2 regions of the Aliihoeflea sp. PC F10.4 genome follow, and region 2 is predicted to be linked to the other one. Evidence: riboswitches for the same ligand, from Rfam matches in the RefSeq annotation. Region 2 holds a riboswitch; the other holds the start of a gene.
What was found. Region 2 has a riboswitch for thiamine pyrophosphate ahead of thiC (phosphomethylpyrimidine synthase ThiC). Riboswitches for the same ligand answer to the same signal wherever they lie in the genome.
Positions count from the first base shown of each region.

Region 1: linked by a shared signal. The riboswitch ahead of thiB (thiamine ABC transporter substrate binding subunit) and the one ahead of thiC (phosphomethylpyrimidine synthase ThiC) in region 2 are both predicted to bind thiamine pyrophosphate.

Region 1 is NZ_JBTSWH010000001.1:4,154,382-4,163,626, reverse strand. Features, by position in the region: gene leuC (3-isopropylmalate dehydratase large subunit) at 1-460, opposite strand, end outside; gene ACX82Z_RS20955 (hypothetical protein) at 525-647, opposite strand; gene ACX82Z_RS20950 (MgtC/SapB family protein) at 680-1,183, opposite strand; gene ACX82Z_RS20945 (vWA domain-containing protein) at 1,276-2,466, opposite strand; TPP riboswitch at 2,573-2,675, shown strand; gene thiB (thiamine ABC transporter substrate binding subunit) at 2,709-3,713, shown strand; gene thiP (thiamine/thiamine pyrophosphate ABC transporter permease) at 3,689-5,308, shown strand; gene thiQ (thiamine ABC transporter ATP-binding protein) at 5,305-6,027, shown strand; gene ACX82Z_RS20925 (M48 family metalloprotease) at 6,250-7,701, shown strand; gene pyk (pyruvate kinase) at 7,756-9,192, opposite strand; gene ACX82Z_RS20915 (DUF1036 domain-containing protein) at 9,189-9,245, opposite strand, start outside.
Region 2 is NZ_JBTSWH010000001.1:2,405,219-2,414,463, forward strand. Features, by position in the region: gene thiD (bifunctional hydroxymethylpyrimidine kinase/phosphomethylpyrimidine kinase) at 1-417, shown strand, start outside; gene ACX82Z_RS12255 (thiamine phosphate synthase) at 408-1,019, opposite strand; gene ACX82Z_RS12260 (thiazole synthase) at 1,016-1,789, opposite strand; gene thiS (sulfur carrier protein ThiS) at 1,792-1,992, opposite strand; gene thiO (glycine oxidase ThiO) at 1,989-2,951, opposite strand; gene thiC (phosphomethylpyrimidine synthase ThiC) at 2,951-4,765, opposite strand; TPP riboswitch at 4,854-4,972, opposite strand; gene ACX82Z_RS12280 (NmrA family NAD(P)-binding protein) at 5,058-5,942, opposite strand; gene ACX82Z_RS12285 (LysR family transcriptional regulator) at 6,029-6,982, shown strand; gene ACX82Z_RS12290 (helix-turn-helix domain-containing protein) at 6,960-7,751, opposite strand; gene ACX82Z_RS12295 (ABC transporter substrate-binding protein) at 7,856-9,245, shown strand, end outside.

The DNA.
Region 1 (9,245 bases), 1.7 Mb from region 2:
GCTCGACCTCGGACGTGCCTATACCGTGCGCGAGCGCGCCGAACGCGCCATGCGTGGAAGTGTGGCTGTCGCCGCACACGATCGTCATGCCCGGCAGGGTGAAGCCCTGTTCCGGCCCGATGATGTGGACGATGCCCTGCCGGATATCGACCTCGTTATAGTAGTCGATGCCGAAATCGGCCGCGTTCTTCGCCAGCGCCTCGACCTGGATGCGGCTTTCCTCGTTCTTGATACCGTCCTTGCGGTCGGGCGAGGTTGGCACGTTATGATCGACGACGGCGAGCGTGCGCTCGGGATGGCGCACCTTGCGGCCGGCCATGCGCAGTCCCTCGAAGGCCTGCGGGCTGGTCACTTCATGGACGAGGTGGCGGTCGATATAAAGAAGGCAGGTGCCGTCGGCCTGACGGTCGACCACATGGTCGTCGAAAATCTTGTCATAAAGGGTGCGCGGTGCGCTCATGGCTTGTATTCCGTAATTTGGAAACTGGCGAAGGCGGCCATGATCGGCCGCATGAAAAGCGGAATTACGCGCCGGGCGCGCGCGTCGAGATTGCGCCGGACACGCGGGCATAGAACCGCGCGGGCAGGCGCTTCCTGTCCTGCAGCGTGAACCGCCTGTAGCCGGGTTTTCCGAAGAGCTTTTCCATCACCGCTTCAATACCAGCCTTTTCAGGTAGCTTCAATCGTCCGGCGGGCCGTCCTGACCGTCGACGCGGCCAAGCCGCTTTTCCAAAGCGTGCATCAGGCCCAGGATGATGATCGCCAGCAACGTCGCGAATGCGCCGACCTGCCAGAACCCCAGCCCGGAGGCGAGCCCGATAGCCCCCGCCAACCACAGGCCCGCACCCGTCGTCAGTCCTTTGACCTTGCCTTGAGCAAAGATAATGGAACCGGCCGCCAGAAAGGCAACGCCGGCCGTGACCGCTTCGATCAAGCGCAACGGATCGAGGCGCGAGGCGTCGGCCTCGAACTGGTTGGAATGGACAATCTCGATGCCGAGGATCGCAAAGGCGGCCGAGGCGAGCGCCACCAGCATATGCGTTCGAAGGCCCGCCGGATGTGAGCGCCATTCGCGCTCGAAGCCGATCATAGCGCCGAACAGCGCTGCCGCCAGAAGTCGCGCCACGATAACGCCGAACGGCAGATGGGTGGGATGGCCGAAGTCAAGGAGGATGTCGTCCATGAAGGTGGCACCGGCAGGAAAGTTGCGTTTCCCAGCAACGCCGCTCCGCCGCATTCGTTCACCGACTGCTAAAATTTATGCCGGCGAAGCATTCACCGACTACGCGACAGTTCCCGTGTCGCCCGCTCCAGCCCGTTGAGGGTGAGCGGGTACATGCGCTCGCCGACGATCTCCCGGATCATCTGGATCGAATGCGTATAGGACCAATGTTTCTCGCGCACCGGGTTGAGCCAAACCGCCTTCGGCCATTGCGCGAGCGCGCGTTGCAGCCAAACGATGCCGGCTTCCTCGTTCCAGTGTTCCACCGCACCGCCCGGATATGCGATCTCATAAGGGCTCATGGAGGCGTCGCCAACGAAGATCGCCTTGTAGTCCGGCCCATATTTGTGAAGCACATCGAAGGTACGCATCACTTCGGAGTGACGTCGACGATTGTCCTTCCAAACGCCCTCGTAAAGGCAGTTGTGGAAGTAGAAATATTCCATGTGCTTGAATTCGCCGCGCACGGCCGAAAACAGTTCCTCAACCACCTTGATATGGTCATCCATCGACCCACCGACGTCGAAGAACATCAGGAGCTTGACCGCGTTGCGCCGCTCCGGCCGTGTCTGGACGTCGAGATAGCCATGCTCGGCGGTCGAGCGGATCGTGCCGGAAAGATCGAACTCCTCGTCGGCGCCCTCTCGCACCCAGCGCCGCAGGCGCTTCAGCGCAACCTTGATGTTGCGCGTACCAAGCTCGACGGAATCGTCGAAGTTCTTGAACTCGCGCTTGTCCCACACCTTCACCGCGCGCCGATGCCGGCTTTCGTGCTGGCCGATCCTGACGCCGTCGGGATTGTAGCCATAAGCGCCGAAGGGCGACGTGCCCGCCGTGCCGATCCATTTCGAACCGCTCTGGTGGCGGCCTTTCTGCTCCTGCAGACGCTGTTTCAACGTCTCCATCAGCTTTTCGAACCCGCCGAGCGCCTCGACGAGCTTCTTTTCCTCGTCTGTCAGATGCTTTTCGGCAAGCCGGCGCAGCCATTCGTCGGGCAAATTGCGCGCATCGATGGCCCCTTCGCCAAACACCGCCTCCACGCCCTTGAAGACGTGCCCGAACACCTGATCGAACCGGTCGATGTGCCGCTCATCCTTCACCAGCGCTGCGCGCGACAGATAGTAGAAGCCCTCTACATCGTATTCGACGAGGCGTGCATCCATGCCTTCGAGCAGCGTCAGATATTCGCGCAGGGAAACGGGAACGCGCGCGGCTTTCAGTTCGAGGAAGAACGGAATGAACATCATCGCAGGCTAAAGCAAGAACCTGAAAAGTGGAAACCGGTTTTGGGACAAATCCGATGCTTCATAAAGGAGCTCTTGCCACGTCTGGCGGCCCATTCTATGTCTTTGCCATCTAACGGGGTGCCGCGTCCGTCGCGGCTGAGAGGCATCGCCAACCCGCTGAACCTGATCCGGCTCATACCGGCGGAGGGATTAGACGCAAAATCATCCGGCGCCTGTCCTTCAACACGTAAAAGGAGGCAATGATGATCTCGTCCCGTATAGTCGCAACCGCGCTTTTTGCATCCGCTGCCGCCCTGCCGGCTGCCGCGCAGGAAACGCTGACCGTCTACACCTATGACAGCTTCACAGCAGAATGGGGGCCGGGCCCGCTCGTCAAGCAGGCGTTCGAGGCCGAATGCGGCTGCACGCTGAATTTCGTCGCAGCCGCCGACGGGGTCGCACTCCTGAACCGCCTGAAGCTCGAAGGCGAAAACACCGATGCCGATATCGTGCTCGGCCTCGACACCAATCTGACCTTCGAGGCGCAGGAAAGCGGCCTTTTTGCCCCGCACGGCATCTCGCTGGAGACCGTCACCGTACCGCATGGCTGGAACGACGACATCTTCGTGCCGTTCGACTACGGATATTTCGCCTTCGTCTACGATTCCGAGGTGATCGACACTCCGCCAGCAAGCTTCGCAGAACTGCTGGACGGCGACCCGGAAACGAAGATCGTCATTCAGGACCCGCGCACCTCGACGCCCGGTCTTGGCCTGCTCCTCTGGGTCAAGGCGATCTATGGCGACGAATCGCAGGAAGCGTGGGAGAAATTGTCGGAACGCGTTCTGACAGTCACGCCGGGCTGGAGCGAGGCCTACGGACTGTTCACCTCCGGCGAGGCACCGATGGTTCTGTCCTATACGACATCGCCCGCCTATCATCAGATATCCGAGCGCACGAACCGCTATCAGGCGGCGATCTTTGAAGAAGGGCATTATCTTCAGGTCGAGGTTGCAGCCGCGACGGTGGGCGGCGCGCAAAATCCGCTGACCGCGCAGTTCCTCGAATTCATGACCGGCCCCGGCTTTCAGGACGCGATTCCCGAGCACAACTGGATGTTCCCGGCCGGCCCCACCTCCGAACCGCTCAATCCCGTTTTCGAAGACGCCGTCGCGCCGGAAGACGCACTGCAATTGCCGGCTGAGGAAATCGCGGAAAACCGCAGCGCCTGGATCGATGAATGGCTCTCCGTCATGAGCCGCTGAGAGGCGCGGTCGCGGCGGGCACCATTGCACTCGCTGCGCTTGCCCTCATCGTCGGCGGTGCGTTTGTCGGGCTGATAATCGAGGGTGCGCGGGACCCGTCGGGCGCGCTGTCCGCATTCGATCCCTATCTACTGCGTGTCGCACGCTTCACGCTCTGGCAGGCGATCCTTTCCACCGCGGTCTCGGTCCTGCCTGCGATCCTCGTTGCGCGCGCATTATCGCGCCGGCCCGATTTCTCCGGCCGCCGTCTGCTGCTCGCCCTTTTCGCGGTGCCGCTCGCTTTGCCGGCCATCGTCGCCGCGCTCGGTGTGCTGGCGCTGCTCGGCCGTGCGGGGCTTCTTGCCGAGACACTGACGTCGCTCACCGGCGCGCGCTGGCAGGGAATTTACGGCCTGTCGGGTATTCTCGTCGCGCACGCCTTCTTCAACCTACCGCTCGCGACCCGGCTTTTGCTCGCTGCCCTCGACACGGTACCGAACGACCGCTGGCGGCTGGCGAGCCAGCTCGGCCTCGGGTCCTGGGCGACGTTTCGCATCGTCGAATGGCCGGTCCTGCGCGCCGCGTTGCCGGGCGTCGCCGGCCTCGTCTTCATGTTGTGCGTGACCTCCTTCACCATCGTCCTGATCCTTGGCGGCGGCCCGCGCGCTACAACGCTCGAAGTCGCGATCTATCAGGCGTTGCGCTTCGACTTCGCGCCAGCCCGCGCCGTCGCGCTCGTCGCGGTGCAGATCGCGCTGACCCTCGCCATAGTCGTCGCGCTAAAGCGCATCGGAGCGGACCTTGCGCCCGATACGGCCATCGGCATGACCGCGCGTCGACCGCGCTCGCGCGCGTGGTCCGGCAAGATCGCGGATGCCGTGCCCATCCTCGCCGCAATCGTCTTCGTCGCAGCCCCGATGGCGACCGTGATCATTTCCGGCCTGCGCGCCGATCTTCTTCGGCTCGCTGCCGATCCGGCTGTCCATGCCGCGACCTTGACCAGCCTGCGCCTTGCAGCATTCGCGGCCTGCTTCACGCTCGTGCTTTCGCTCTGCCTCGTGCGCGCCCGTCAGCGGCTGGAAATTCGCCGCGCAGGTCGCCGGCCCGGCCTTCTGGAACGTGCGATGGATACGGGCGCAGGCTTCGTGCTCGTCATCCCGCCCATCGTCGTCGGCGCTGGCTGGTTCATCCTTCTGCGCAACACCGGCAACGTTCTCCTCTACGCCGCGCCGATGGTCGTCGCGGTTAATACCGTAATGGCGCTGCCCTTCGCGCTGCGCATCCTGCGTCCGGCACATGACGCGGCAGCCGCACGCTACGACCGGCTCGCCGCCTCGCTCGGCATGAGCGCTTTCGATCGCGCACGCCTCGTCGACTGGCCGCTTTTGCGCCGTCCGCTCTTTACCGCCTTCGCCTTCGCGATGGCCCTGTCGCTCGGCGATCTCGGCGTCATCGCCCTTTTCGGGTCGGATGCCGTGCAGACACTGCCCTATCTTCTTCTGTCGCGCATGGGCGCATACCGCACCGAGGACGCGGCCGGCATCGCGCTTTTCTTAGCCCTCCTGACGCTGATACTGATGCTGGCTTCCGAATGTGCGGGACGCAGGCAAAGATGACGAACGCACTCGAACTTCACGATATCCGCTTCGCCTATCCGGGCGGCAGCGAAATGGCGTTCGATTTTTCCGTTCCGGCCGGCGAGATCGTCGGACTTTTAGGCGCGAGCGGCTCGGGCAAGTCGACGCTTCTGCATCTCGTTGCCGGTTTCGAGGAACCGCAGGACGGTACGATCCGCATCGGCGGGCAGGATGTGACGCGGATCGACCCGGCCAAACGCCCCGTCTCGATGGTCTTTCAGGAGAACAATCTCTTTCACCACCTCACCGTCGCAGACAATGTCGGGCTTGGCCGTTCGCCCGCGCTGCGGCTGACAGAAGCGGACCGCGCCGATATCGCTCAAGCGCTTGCCGATGTCGGCCTCGCCGGCAAGGAGGATCGACGGCCAGACGCCCTGTCCGGCGGCGAGCGTCAACGCACCGCGCTCGCCCGCGCACTCGTGCGTCGCCATCCGCTGCTGCTTCTCGACGAACCCTTCGCTTCGCTCGGTCCCGCGCTTCGCAGCGAAATGATCGAACTCGTCCGCAAGCTGCACGCACGTTCCGGCATGACGATCGTCTTCGTCACCCATGCGCCGGAGGATGCCCGCGCATTGGCCGACCGAATCATCTTCCTCGAAAACGGCCGCGTCGCCGCCGATGGGCCGGTCGAATCGTTCTACGGGCCGGACGCGCCCGCCGCGTTCGCGAACTATGTCGGACGTTCGCCTTTTGTTTGACGGAAACGAACCGCGCAATTGCCCGGTTAAGACCACATTCGCGATGCACAGAGCATCGTGAGCGAAGAGGGGCACTTGTCTTTCGATAAGGATTCTGGTGTGTGCGGGAAATCCCGCAACCTTGAACGCGACCATATGTCGTAACGTGGGGAGGCCGAACTGGCCGCAGAACCGATCGAGATTGACCGCAACCGTCGCGCCGGGCCGAAAGGCTACGGGCGGCTGGCGATCGCGCTCCTTCTGGCGAGCGCGCTCACCTCCTGTCAGGCTTTCGACAGCGCATCCCTGTCCGAGGACGCATTTCGTCCGTCCGCAAATCCGGTTACGGTCGATTCGGTCACACGCGACGACCGCATGGCAGCGATCGCGCGTGAACAGCATCCGCGCATCCTTGCGACCTATGGCGGCGAATATTCCGATCCGAAGCTCGAACGGTCGATCGCGCGCATCATCGGCTCGTTGACGCTCGATCCGGACAATCCGAACCAGACCTACCAGATCACGATTCTGAACTCTCCCAACATCAACGCCTTCGCGCTGCCGGGCGGCTTCCTCTATGTGACGCGCGGGCTTCTGGCGCTCGCCAACGATTCGGCAGAAGTCGCCGCTGTCGTCGCGCACGAAATGGCGCATGTCACCGCCAATCACGGCATTGCGCGCCAGCAGCGTGAGGCCGAGGAGGTGCTCGCTTCGCGCGTCGTCTCCGATGTCCTGGGCGGCGGTTCTGGCGGGCAGGTTGCGCTCATCCGGGGCAAATTGCGTCTGGCCCAGTTCTCGCGCAATCAGGAACTGGAAGCCGATGCGATCGGCATCCGGTCGATCGGCCGTGCCGGCTACGATCCTTATGCGGCCGCACGCTTCCTGCAGGCGATGGCCGCCTATTCGGAGTCGCGGACCGTCTCGTCCTCGGCCAACCCCAATCTCGATTTTCTGGCGAGCCACCCCAACCCGCCGCAGCGGATCGATCTGGCCATGCGCCATGCGCGCCAGTTTGGCCAGCCCGGCACTGGCAACCGCGACCGAGACGCCTTCCTCGACGGTGTGGACGGCATGCTTTTCGGCGACACGCCCGAAGAAGGTTTCGTTCGCGGCACGCGTTTCATTCACCCGGTGCTCGGCATCAGCTTCGACGTACCGCAGGGTTTCGTCATCGACAATTCGGCCGCTGCCGTGACAGCTTCGGGTCCGGGCGACATGGCCGTGCGCTTCGACGGCGTGACCGTAGAGCAGCGCCAGTCGCTCAGCGACTATATCCGCTCCGGCTGGGTCGCCGGCCTCGATCCGGCCTCGGTGCGCACGACCACGATCAATGGTAACGAGGCCGTCAACGCGCAGGCCCGCGCCGAAGGTTGGCAGTTCGACGTGACGCTGATCCGCTCGGGACGTCAGGTCTATCGCCTTTTGACGGCTACGCCGCTCGCATCCAACGATCTTCAAAGGGTCGCGCAGTCGGTCTCCGGCAGCTTCCGCACTCTGTCAGCCGCCGACAGGGCGCAGATACGACCGCTGCGCATCCGCGTCGTCACGGTCGGGGCGGGTGACACGGTTGCATCGATGGCGAACCGCATGGTCGGTACGGATCGCCCGCAGGACCTCTTCCGGCTCCTCAACGGCCTTGGCCCCGGTGCCAGCCTGTCGGTCGGCAGCCGGGTCAAGATCGTCTCCGACAGGTAGGTTATTCGACCCGTTCGGAAGCGTACATCCACCAAACGTGACGCTGACGCGTCCTTAAAGCCCGCCCTTGCCGCCCGAGCCGATATAGGCGATGCGCAGCATATTGGTCGCGCCGGGCGTTCTCAGTGGCACGCCGGCCGTGATGATGACCCGATCGCCAGCATTCCCGAACCCTTCGCGATGCGCGATCCGGCAAGCCCGGTCCACCACGTCGTCGAGATCGTTGGCGTCTTCCGTCACCACGCAATGTGTGCCCCACAGGATCGACAGCCGCCGTGCGGTTTCGATAACCGGCGACAGCGCGATGATGGAAACCTGCGGACGCTCGCGTGCAACGCGCAGGCCGGTCGTGCCTGACCCGGTGTAACAGATGATGGCAGAGAGATTGAGCGTATCGGCGATCTGCCGCGCGGCGAGCGCAATGGCGTCCGGTCCGGTCGCGTCCGGCTCGGTGCGCTGCGCGTTGATGATGCCGGGATAGAGCGGGTCGCGCTCGACCTGCACGGCGATCGAATTCATCGTCGCGACGGCCTCGACCGGATATTGGCCGGCAGCCGATTCGGCCGACAGCATGACGGCGTCCGCACCTTCGAAAACCGCGATCGACACGTCGGACACTTCGGCGCGTGTCGGCACCGGTGCGGAGATCATCGATTCCAGCATCTGCGTGGCGACGACCACCGGCTTGCCGGCGCGGCGAGCGGCGCGCGTGATCTGCTTTTGAATGCCCGGAACGGCCTCGAGCGGCATCTCGACGCCCAGATCGCCGCGCGCGACCATCAGCGCGTCCGACAATTCGATGATCTCGGCCAGCCGCGCGACGGCCTGCGGCTTCTCGATCTTCGACATGATGGCGGCACGCCCGCGCGCGATCTTGCGTACTTCGGCGATGTCGTCAGGCCGCTGCACGAAGGACAGGGCGACCCAGTCGACGCCTGTCGCCAGAACCGCGTCGAGATCCTTGCGGTCCTTTTCCGTCAGCGCACCGACCGGCAGTTCGGTGTCCGGCAGCGAAACGCCCTTGCGGTCGGAAATCTTGGAGCCCGCGACGACGACGCAGCGCACTGTTTTGCCGTCCGTTTCCTCGACCTTCAGCGTCAGGCGGCCGTCATCGATCAGGAGCCGATGCCCCGCCTGCACGGACGCGAGGATTTCAGGGTGCGGCAGGTTCACGCGATGCAAATCGCCCGGGGCCGGATCGGCGTCGAGCGTGAAGCTCTGACCGATTTCCAGCATCTCGGCGCCGTTGGCGAACTTGCCCACGCGCAGCTTCGGCCCCTGAAGGTCGGCAAGAATGCCGATCGGCCGGCCGACCTCGCTTTCGACCTTGCGCAGGCGCGCGACCAGCGTGCGCATCAATTCATGGCTCGAATGGCTCATATTGATGCGAAAGACGTCCGCGCCTGCATCGAAGAGCCTGCGGATCATCGGCTCCTCGGAAGAAGCCGGACCGAGGGTTGCGAGGATCTTGACCTTGCGGCTGCGTTTCATTGGGATTCGCCCGGTGTGGAGCCGTTCATAGGCGTGGAACCATTCATGGGTGC
Region 2 (9,245 bases):
AGCCTCGTGCCGCTGTCCGACGTAATCACGCCGAACCTGCCCGAAGCAGGTGTGTTTCTCGGCATCGAGTCCGACTGGTCGCTGGATCAGATGCGCGAAAAGGTCAGCGATCTCCACGCGCTCGGTTCGCGCTGGGTCCTGCTCAAGGGCGGGCACGCCGGCGGCGAGACCAGCGTCGACCTGTTGCATTCTGGCGAGACGACAATCGAGCTTTCCGCGCCCCGGATCGCGACGAAGAACGATCACGGCACGGGCTGCACCCTGTCGGCTGCGATCGCCGCGCTGCTGCCCTCATACGCAGTCGAGGATGCGGTGCGGCGCGCCAAGGACTATCTCCAGGGCGCGCTCGGCGCGGCGGACCGGCTCGATGTCGGTCATGGCCATGGGCCGCTCCATCATTTCTACCGTCAGTGGTGACGCCATCTTTCGGTCGCCGTGATCCATTCACGCGTACGCGCCTCGGGATCGGCGTTGAGCGTGATATCGGTGACGACGGCGGCGCTGTCCGCTCCGTTTTCGAACACGCCAGGCAGGCGTTCAGGGTTCAGCCCGCCGATCGCGACAAGCGGCAGATCACCGATGCGTTCACGCCATGATGCGAGCCGAGCTACACCCTGTGGCGCCCATTTCATCTTCTTCAATATGGTCGGGTAGATCGGACCGAGCGCCACATAGTCCGGCCGTGCGCCGAGCGCCGCATCAAGCTCCGCGCCGTCATGAGAGGAAACGCCGAGGCGCATGCCGGCGCGCGCGATAGCGTCACGGTCGGCGTCCGCCAGATCCTCCTGCCCCAGGTGTACGAAGGTGCAACCTTCCTCGATCGCCAGTTGCCAATAGTCGTTGACGACCAGCGTGCAGTCGTGACGTTCGCAGACCTTTTTCGCCGCTCGGATTTCAGCGCGCAGCGTGACCTCGTCGGCATCCTTGATGCGCAACTGGACGAGTTTGACGCCAAGCGGCACGAGGCGCGCGATCCAGTCGGCGCTGTCGACGATGAGGTAGAACGGGTCGAGCTTCACGAAAACACCGCCTTTCCGATCACGGGCGTGGAGGGAACCGCCATGTCGCGCGGCTCCAGAAGCCCGGCGTCGAAACCTGCACGCCCGGCGTCGACTGCATTCGCGAACGCACCGGCCATGGCGACCGGATCGCCCGCATTCGCCACCGCCGTGTTGAGGAGAACCGCGTCATAGCCGAGTTCCATGACGGCAGCCGCATGCGAGGGACGGCCAAGCCCCGCATCGACGATCAGCGGCACATCGGGAAAATGCGCGCGCATAGACCGCAGCGCCGGCAGATTGACCGGTCCCATAGCCGATCCGATCGGCGCACACCACGGCATCAGCACCTTGCCTCCGGCCTCGACGAGGCGCTCGGCGACGACGAGATCGTCGGTCGTGTAGGGAAAGACCTCGAAGCCATCGTCGCAAAGAATGCGCGCGGCCTCGACCAGCCCGAACACATCGGGCTGGAGCGTGTCGTGGTGGCCGATCACTTCGAGCTTGATCCAGTTGGTCTGGAAAATCTCGCGGGCCATCTGCGCCGTGGTGACGGCCTCGCGCGCGCTGTGGCAACCGGCCGTGTTCGGAAGGACCCGCACGCCCAGCTTGGCGATCATCTCGAGGAAGGCTCCGCCCGCCCGGCCGCCCGCGCTTTCGCGGCGCAGCGAAACGGTGACGATTTCGGTTCGAGCCGTACGCACGGCATCCGCCAGCACCTTGGGTGATGGATAGCGCGCGGTGCCCAAAAGCATGCGGGATGTGACGTTAACGCCGTAAAGATCGAGCATTTTCAGCCTCCCTGCATCGGCGAAAGGATTTCTACCCGGTCGCCATTATTGAGCGTACAGCCACTGCGATCCGGCTTGCGCACGATCTCGCCATTGACCGCCGTCGCGATCCAGTTTCCTTCGTAATCGAGCAGTGACAGGAGCGCGTCGAGCGTCGCGGCTTCGACCGCCCGTTCCTCCCCGTTGACGATGATCTTTCTCATGCGGGCACCCTTTCCAGAAGCGACACGGCCTCACGCGCCATCGCTGGCGCGAGCAGAAAGCCGTGACGGTAAAAACCGTTGACGTGGACCGCATCGCCGATGCGCACGACGCGCGGCACATTGTCGTCGAAGGCGGGGCGTACGCCCGCGCTGGTCTCCACCACCCGCGCTTCACCGAATGCGGGATGAAGCGCGTAGGCGGCGTTCAAAAGTTCCATCAGCGAGCGTGCCGAGACTGGCCCACCCTCATTCGCCTCGACCATCGTCGCACCGACCATGAAACGCCCGCCCGCCCGCGGCACGACATAGAGCGGATGACGCGGATGCAGGAGCCGAACGGGGCGCGACAGCGCTATCTCGTCCGTTTCCAGATAAAGCATTTCGCCGCGCACGCCGCGCAGCCCCGGGAGTGCACCGATCGCTGCCGCACCCGTGCAGTCGAACACAGCGTTGAAATTCTCCGCTGATGAAGACGCGCCGAAACGGAACCGCACGCCATCGCCCGCCAGCCGTTCATGAAGCGCACCGAGCGCAGCGCGCGGGTCGAGATGCGCCTCCTCGGAGAAGAACAGCGCCGTGCGGAACCGTCCCGCCAGCGCAGGTTCGAGTTCGGCGATAGCGTCTTCGCCGAGCCATTCGTGGCCTGTCGTGCGCTCGGCGAAGCGTTTCAATTCGCCCGTATCGCGCGGCGGCGCGACGACAAGCGTGCCTTTACGGCGCACATGGCCGGGCAGCGCTGCCTCCCACCAGTCAGCGGCGGCGCGGCCAAGCCGCGTGACGATCTCGGGTGCGCTTTCCCCTTCGCAGAACGGCGCAAGCATGCCGCCGGCAAGCCCCGATGCGCCCGCGCCGACCACGCCTGCACGATCGAAGATTTCGACAGAATGGCCTTGCCGGCGAAGCTCAAACGCGACGGCGAGACCGGCCACGCCCGCGCCCCTGACGAGCACCCGCACCATCACTCTCCCGCCTGACGCGCTTCCACCGGCATGTAGAGGTCGCCGCCCTCGCGGTATTTCTGCGCCATGTCCGCCATCCCGGCTTCCGCGCGCGCGGCGTCGCGGATGTCGTGGCTGATCTTCATGGAGCAGAATTTCGGCCCGCACATCGAACAGAAATGCGCGACTTTGTGCGCCTCCTTCGGCAATGTCTCGTCATGGAAGCTGCGCGCCGTATCGGGATCGAGCGAGAGGTTGAACTGGTCCTCCCAGCGAAACTCGAAGCGCGCGCGGGAAAGCGCGTCGTCGCGGATTTTCGCCGCCGGATGCCCTTTGGCGAGATCGGCAGCATGGGCGGCGATCTTATAGGTGATGACACCGGTCTTCACGTCGTCGCGGTCGGGCAGTCCCAGATGCTCTTTGGGCGTGACGTAGCAAAGCATCGCCGTGCCGAACCAGCCGATCATGGCCGCGCCGATGCCGGAGGTAATGTGATCGTAACCCGGCGCGATGTCGGTCGTCAGCGGCCCGAGCGTATAGAACGGGGCCTCGCCGCAGACCTCCAATTGCTTGTCCATGTTTTCCTTGATCTTGTGCATCGGCACATGGCCGGGGCCTTCGATCATCACCTGACAATCGTGCTTCCAGGCGATCTGCGTCAGTTCGCCCAGTGTCTCCAGTTCGGCGAATTGCGCGGCGTCGTTCGCATCGGCGATGGAGCCGGGACGCAACCCGTCGCCGAGCGAGAACGACACGTCGTAAGCCCGCGCTATTTCGCAGATTTCCTCGAAATGCTCGTAGAGAAAGCTCTCGCGATGATGGTGCAGGCACCACTTCGCCATGATCGAGCCGCCGCGCGACACGATCCCGGTGACGCGGTCGACCGTGAGCGGGATATGCGCCAGCCGCACGCCGGCATGGATCGTGAAATAGTCGACGCCTTGCTCGGCCTGCTCGATCAGCGTGTCGCGGAACACGTCCCAGTTCAGGTCTTCCGCCACGCCGCCGACCTTTTCGAGCGCCTGATAGATCGGCACCGTGCCGATCGGCACCGGTGCGTTGCGGATGATCCAGTCGCGGATATTGTGGATGTTGCGCCCCGTCGACAGGTCCATCACCGTATCCGCGCCCCAGCGGATCGCCCACACCATCTTCTCCACCTCTTCGGCCATGGAAGATGTGACGGCGGAATTGCCGATATTGGCGTTGATCTTGACGAGGAAATTGCGACCGATCGCCATCGGTTCGAGTTCGGGATGGTTGATGTTGGCCGGGATGATCGCGCGTCCCCGCGCCACCTCCTCGCGTACGAATTCCGGCGTCACGTAGTCGGGGATCGCTGCGCCGAAGCTTTCGCCGTCCCGCGTCATCTTCTCACGCATCGCCGCGCGGCCAAGATTTTCGCGAATGGCGACGAATTCCATTTCCGGTGTGACGATGCCCGCGCGTGCATAGGCGATCTGGCTGACAGCCTTTCCAGCTTTCGCACGCAGCGGGCGATGGCGAAGCGGAAATTCCGGCGTCAGGCGATCCTTCGACACGAACCCGTTGTCGGCCGGCTGGACATGGCGGCCCTCATAAGCCTCGACATCGCCGCGCGCGGTGATCCAGCCTTCGCGCAGGCGCGGCAATCCACGCTCGATCGCAATGTCACCCTCACCCGTATAGGGACCGGAGGAATCGTAAACCGTCACGGGTGGCTCGCCCGCGCTTGGATGCACCGAGATCTGACGCATGGGCACGCGAATATCGGGATGCAGAACGCCCGGTTTGAAAATCTTGGCGGAGGCCGGCAACGGGCCGGTCGTCACTTTCGGGGCGGAAATCGATGTCATGTCAGGCTCCTCGCTTGGCAGCAATGGAGACCCAGCTCTGACGGGATGGAGGAAGGACGCCTCGAAAAAGAAAAGTCGCGAACCGACCGGTAAGGCACCCGCACCGTCCCTACGCCAGTGTGAACTGGATCAGGTTCAACGGGTCACTGCGCTGCCTTCAGGCCAGCAGTATCTCAGCCCCTTGTCAGGACCCCCCTGGTGAAATCGCAGAATGGGCTTTCGACGCGGCCATTGTCAATGACCGCGTCGATGTCGTTTTCAACACCGTTTTGCTGGACGATCGGAAACCGCGCTATCGGTCCGCGCTCTCCCGCGCGTTTTCCACGATGCGCCTGACAGCCGTGACCAGCGGCGTCGTTCCGCGCCTGTCCTCGGTGCTGCCGCCTTCTCGCGCGACACGACCGCTCGCAAGCCCATCATACATGCCTGAAAGCGCCTCGGCGATCTCTGCCGGAACGCCGGCCTCGGCATAGACACCCGAACGCTCCGACGCGGGAACAAAGGTCGGCGCGACGTCGCGGCCGAGCACCGCGGCGAAAGCATCGGCGACGTTCCGGGCGCTCCATTCGTCCAGGCCGCCAAGCTCGATCACCCGTTTGCCCGTCCACGCCTCGCCCAGCAGCGCCGCCGCCGTACGGCCGACATCGATGGTGCTGACCATCGGCATTTTGAGATCGGGATCAAGAAAGGTCGGAAGAACGCTTTGGCCTAAAACGGCATCGACGACCTCGCCCCATGTCTCGACGTAATAGCCCGGCCGCAGGAAAGCGATGGCAGGGGCGACATCGGCAAGCAGGGTCTCGATCTGGTGCAAGGTGGAGATCACGCCCGTTCCCGATTCATGCTGCGCGCCGATCGAGGACAGGACGACTGCCTTCGGAAGACCGGTACGCTGCGCCCCTCGCGCCAGTGCCTTTCCGATCATATCGGCACGAAGATACGGATCGCCCGAAACGGGCGGCGGGTTGAGCAGGAATGCGCCGGTAGCGCCTTCGAGTGCAGCCGCGACGGCATCGGCATCTTCCATATCCGCAATCGCGACATCGGCGCCTCGCGCCCGCCAGGTTTCCGCCTGCTCCGCCCGGCGCAAGACGACGCGCACGGTTTTTCCGTCTGCCAGAAGTGCCCTTGCGACCTCGCCGCCGGCGCGGCCATTGGCTCCAAAGATAACGTCCATGATCCGATCTCCTGATGTTGTGTGATCATGGTCGAAAGGTAACTTGCACATTATCATGCTTGAAATGCATGTGTTATATAATCGTCATGCGTCAGGTGAATTTACGTGCGGTCGACCTCAATCTTCTGACAGTGCTCGAAGCGCTGCTGGACGAGCGGAACGTCACGCGCGCGGCTGTGCGCCTAGGCATGAGCCAGCCTGCTGTCAGCCGTGCCCTTGCGCGTTTGCGATCCCTGTTCGGCGATGCGCTGCTCGTCGACGGGACTGGCGGATATGTTTTGAGCGAGCGTGCCACGGAGATCGCGCCCCTCCTGCGGCAGACTCTCGCGGGCGTCGGTGACATGCTCGATGCGCCCGTCTTCGATCCCGCAACCGCAACGGGCCGCGTGCGCCTGTCGACGCCGGACCTTTACGCCGCCGTTATCGGTCCGCCGCTGCTCGGCCACCTTGGCCGTGAAGCGCCCGGGCTCGATCTCGACATCGTCGCGCCGGGACCGGACGTCATCCATGAACTCGAGGACGGCACGCTGGATGCGGTGATCGGCGTCATCGACGACGCGCCGGCCGGTATAAAGCGCCGGAGCCTGTTCGATGATGCCTATGTGACTGTGCTGCGCTCGGGACACCCGGCGGGCGAAGGTGCGTTGACGCTGCCGCGCTTTCTCGAACTCGATCACATCGCGATCAGCGTCACCGGTGTCGGATCGACTCCGATCGACGAGGTGCTGGCGGCGATGGGGCGAACGAGACGGGTCAAGGCGAGGGTTCCGAATTTTCTGGCAGCGGTCGAGATGGCGGCGCGCACCGATCTCGTGATGACCTTACCGAAAAGTCTCGCCCGCATGGCGGCGGGCATGGACCGTTTCGTCATGCGCGCGCCGCCGGCCGATCCCGGCCGTTTTACGCTGAGCATGCTGTGGCATGCCCGCCAGCATGGCTCGCCGCGCCATGTGTGGCTGCGAAATGCGATCGCTGCCGCCGCCGCTCAGGTGGATCGAGCGGGAGCGCGCTCGTCGGTCAATTTGCGTGCAGGACAGTGAGCGGATGCGGGCCTGACAGATAGCTCGTTACCGGTGACGGCAGCTCTGCCGAATTCGAGCGATAGATTCCGCATGTTTCGAGAAGCTTGCGCACATTTGTATGCGTGCCCTGAAAGCGCCAAATCATGCGCGATGCATAAGGCTGATTGTCGTTTCGCCACGAGACGCCCATCGTCAGGCCGCGAAGGTACAGCCGCTGATGCATCTCGAAGGGGAGCATGATGGTCTGGCCGAATGTCGGCGCCTCGCCTCTGGTTCGCTCGGTCACGAAAATGCGCCCGCGCCTGTAGGCGACGAGACCGTGATATCGCGATCGCTGCCGGATGCCGCTTTGTGCATCCTCGATCCGTTCAAGCGAGGTTATCACGACCTTGTCGTCCTGTTCGACCAGATGCGTGCAGGAGCACACGATCCGGTCCGGCCAGGAAAGCGAAACATGCCAAGTCTGGTAAAAGCCGAGATAGCGGCGAAGCTGATCGATATCGCCGGGAAAGCCATCTTCGAGTAGGGATTTCCGAACGGTGGGCGAACGCCGTTCGCTCATCGCCGCCCTGAAGCTTTCCGGGTCCAGATCGAAGCTGGCCGTGTCGAGGCCGAACGCCGCCGCGATCCTCAGTAAGTTGTTCGGCGACGGTCTCGACTGGCCGGATATGTAGCGATTGAACTGCTGACGATTGAAGCCGTGCTGCCGACAGACATGCGAAACTGACGGCATCGTCGCGCAGGCATAACGCAGGTTTTCCGCAAATGGTTCGGGATGGGCTGACATGGCGAGTAGCGTAAACCAGCGCAAACCAGCGTCAAGGCGCGAAATTGCCTTGGCCCGGCCTTTCGCCAGAATGATCGCGGCACTTTCAATCCGAGGATACAGACATGACGTTCGACCTGTCCAAGCGGCGCGCTCCCTTCAACCTTACCCGCCGCGGCTTTCTTCACGGCAGCGCTCTGGTCGGTATCGCGGCAACGTCCGGCCTGCTTGTCAGTGGAAAAGCACGCGCACAGGAGCCGAAGCGTGGTGGCACCCTACGGATGGGACTCGGCGGCGGGTCGACTGCCGACACGCTCGATCCGGCACTTGCAGCAGCCACTTTCGCATTCATTCTGTGCCATTGCTGGGGCGACACCCTGGTTGAATCGCACCCTGAAACGGGCGAAGCCCTGCCCTCGCTGGCTGAATCCTGGGACGTGTCCGAAGACGGCATAACCTGGACGTTCCAGATACGCCAAGGCGTCGAATTTCATGACGGCAAACCACTGACTGTCGAAGACGTCGTCGAGACGTTGCGCAGACACGCGGACGAAGCTTCGGAGTCCGGTGCGATCGGACTGCTCGGTGACATCGAACGGATCGAGGCGAATGGCGGTGAACTCGTCATCACGCTGACCGAGCCGAATGCCGACCTGCCGCTGGTCTTGACCGACTATCACCTGCAGATCCAGCCGAATGGCGGGCGCGACGATCCCGCCGCCGCCGTCGGCACCGGGCCGTTCAAACTGACGAACTTCACGCCGGGCGTTCGCGCCACTTTCGAGAAGAACGAGAACGACTGGCGTGACGATCGCGGCTTCGTCGATGCCGTCGAAATCACCGTCATGAACGACGCGACTGCGCGCAACAGCGCCATCAGCGCCGGTCAGGTCGATCTGATCAACACGGTTGCACCCAATACGGCCGCCTTCCTTGGACGCTCGCCGAACGTTGAAATCCTGCAAACATCCGGCAAGGGCTTTTATTCCTTCCTGATGCACTGCGACACCGCGCCGTTCGACAACAACGATCTGCGTCTCGCCCTGAAATACGCCATCGATCGCGAGGCGATCCTCAATCAGGTCGTCGGCGGCTTCGGCGTGATCGGCAATGATTATCCCGTCAACGAAAACTACGCGCTCGCCCCGACCGACATAGAACAACGCGTCTACGATCCCGAAAAGGCCGCGTTCCATTTCAAGCAATCCGGCCATGATGGACCGATCCTGCTGCGGACGGCCGAGGCGGCTTTCCCCGGCGCGGTCGATGCCGCACAGCTTTTCGAGCAAAGCGCGGCCGAGGCGGGCATCCCGATCCAGGTGCAGCGCGAGCCGGACGACGGTTACTGGTCGCAAGTCTGGAACGTCCAGCCATTCTGCGCCACTTACTGGGGCGGGCGTCCGACCCAGGATTCGCGCTACATGACCTCCTACGTCTCCAACGCGGAATGGAACGACACGCGCTTCAAGCGGCCGGAATTCGACGCGATGGTGAAACAGGCGCGCGCCGAGCTCG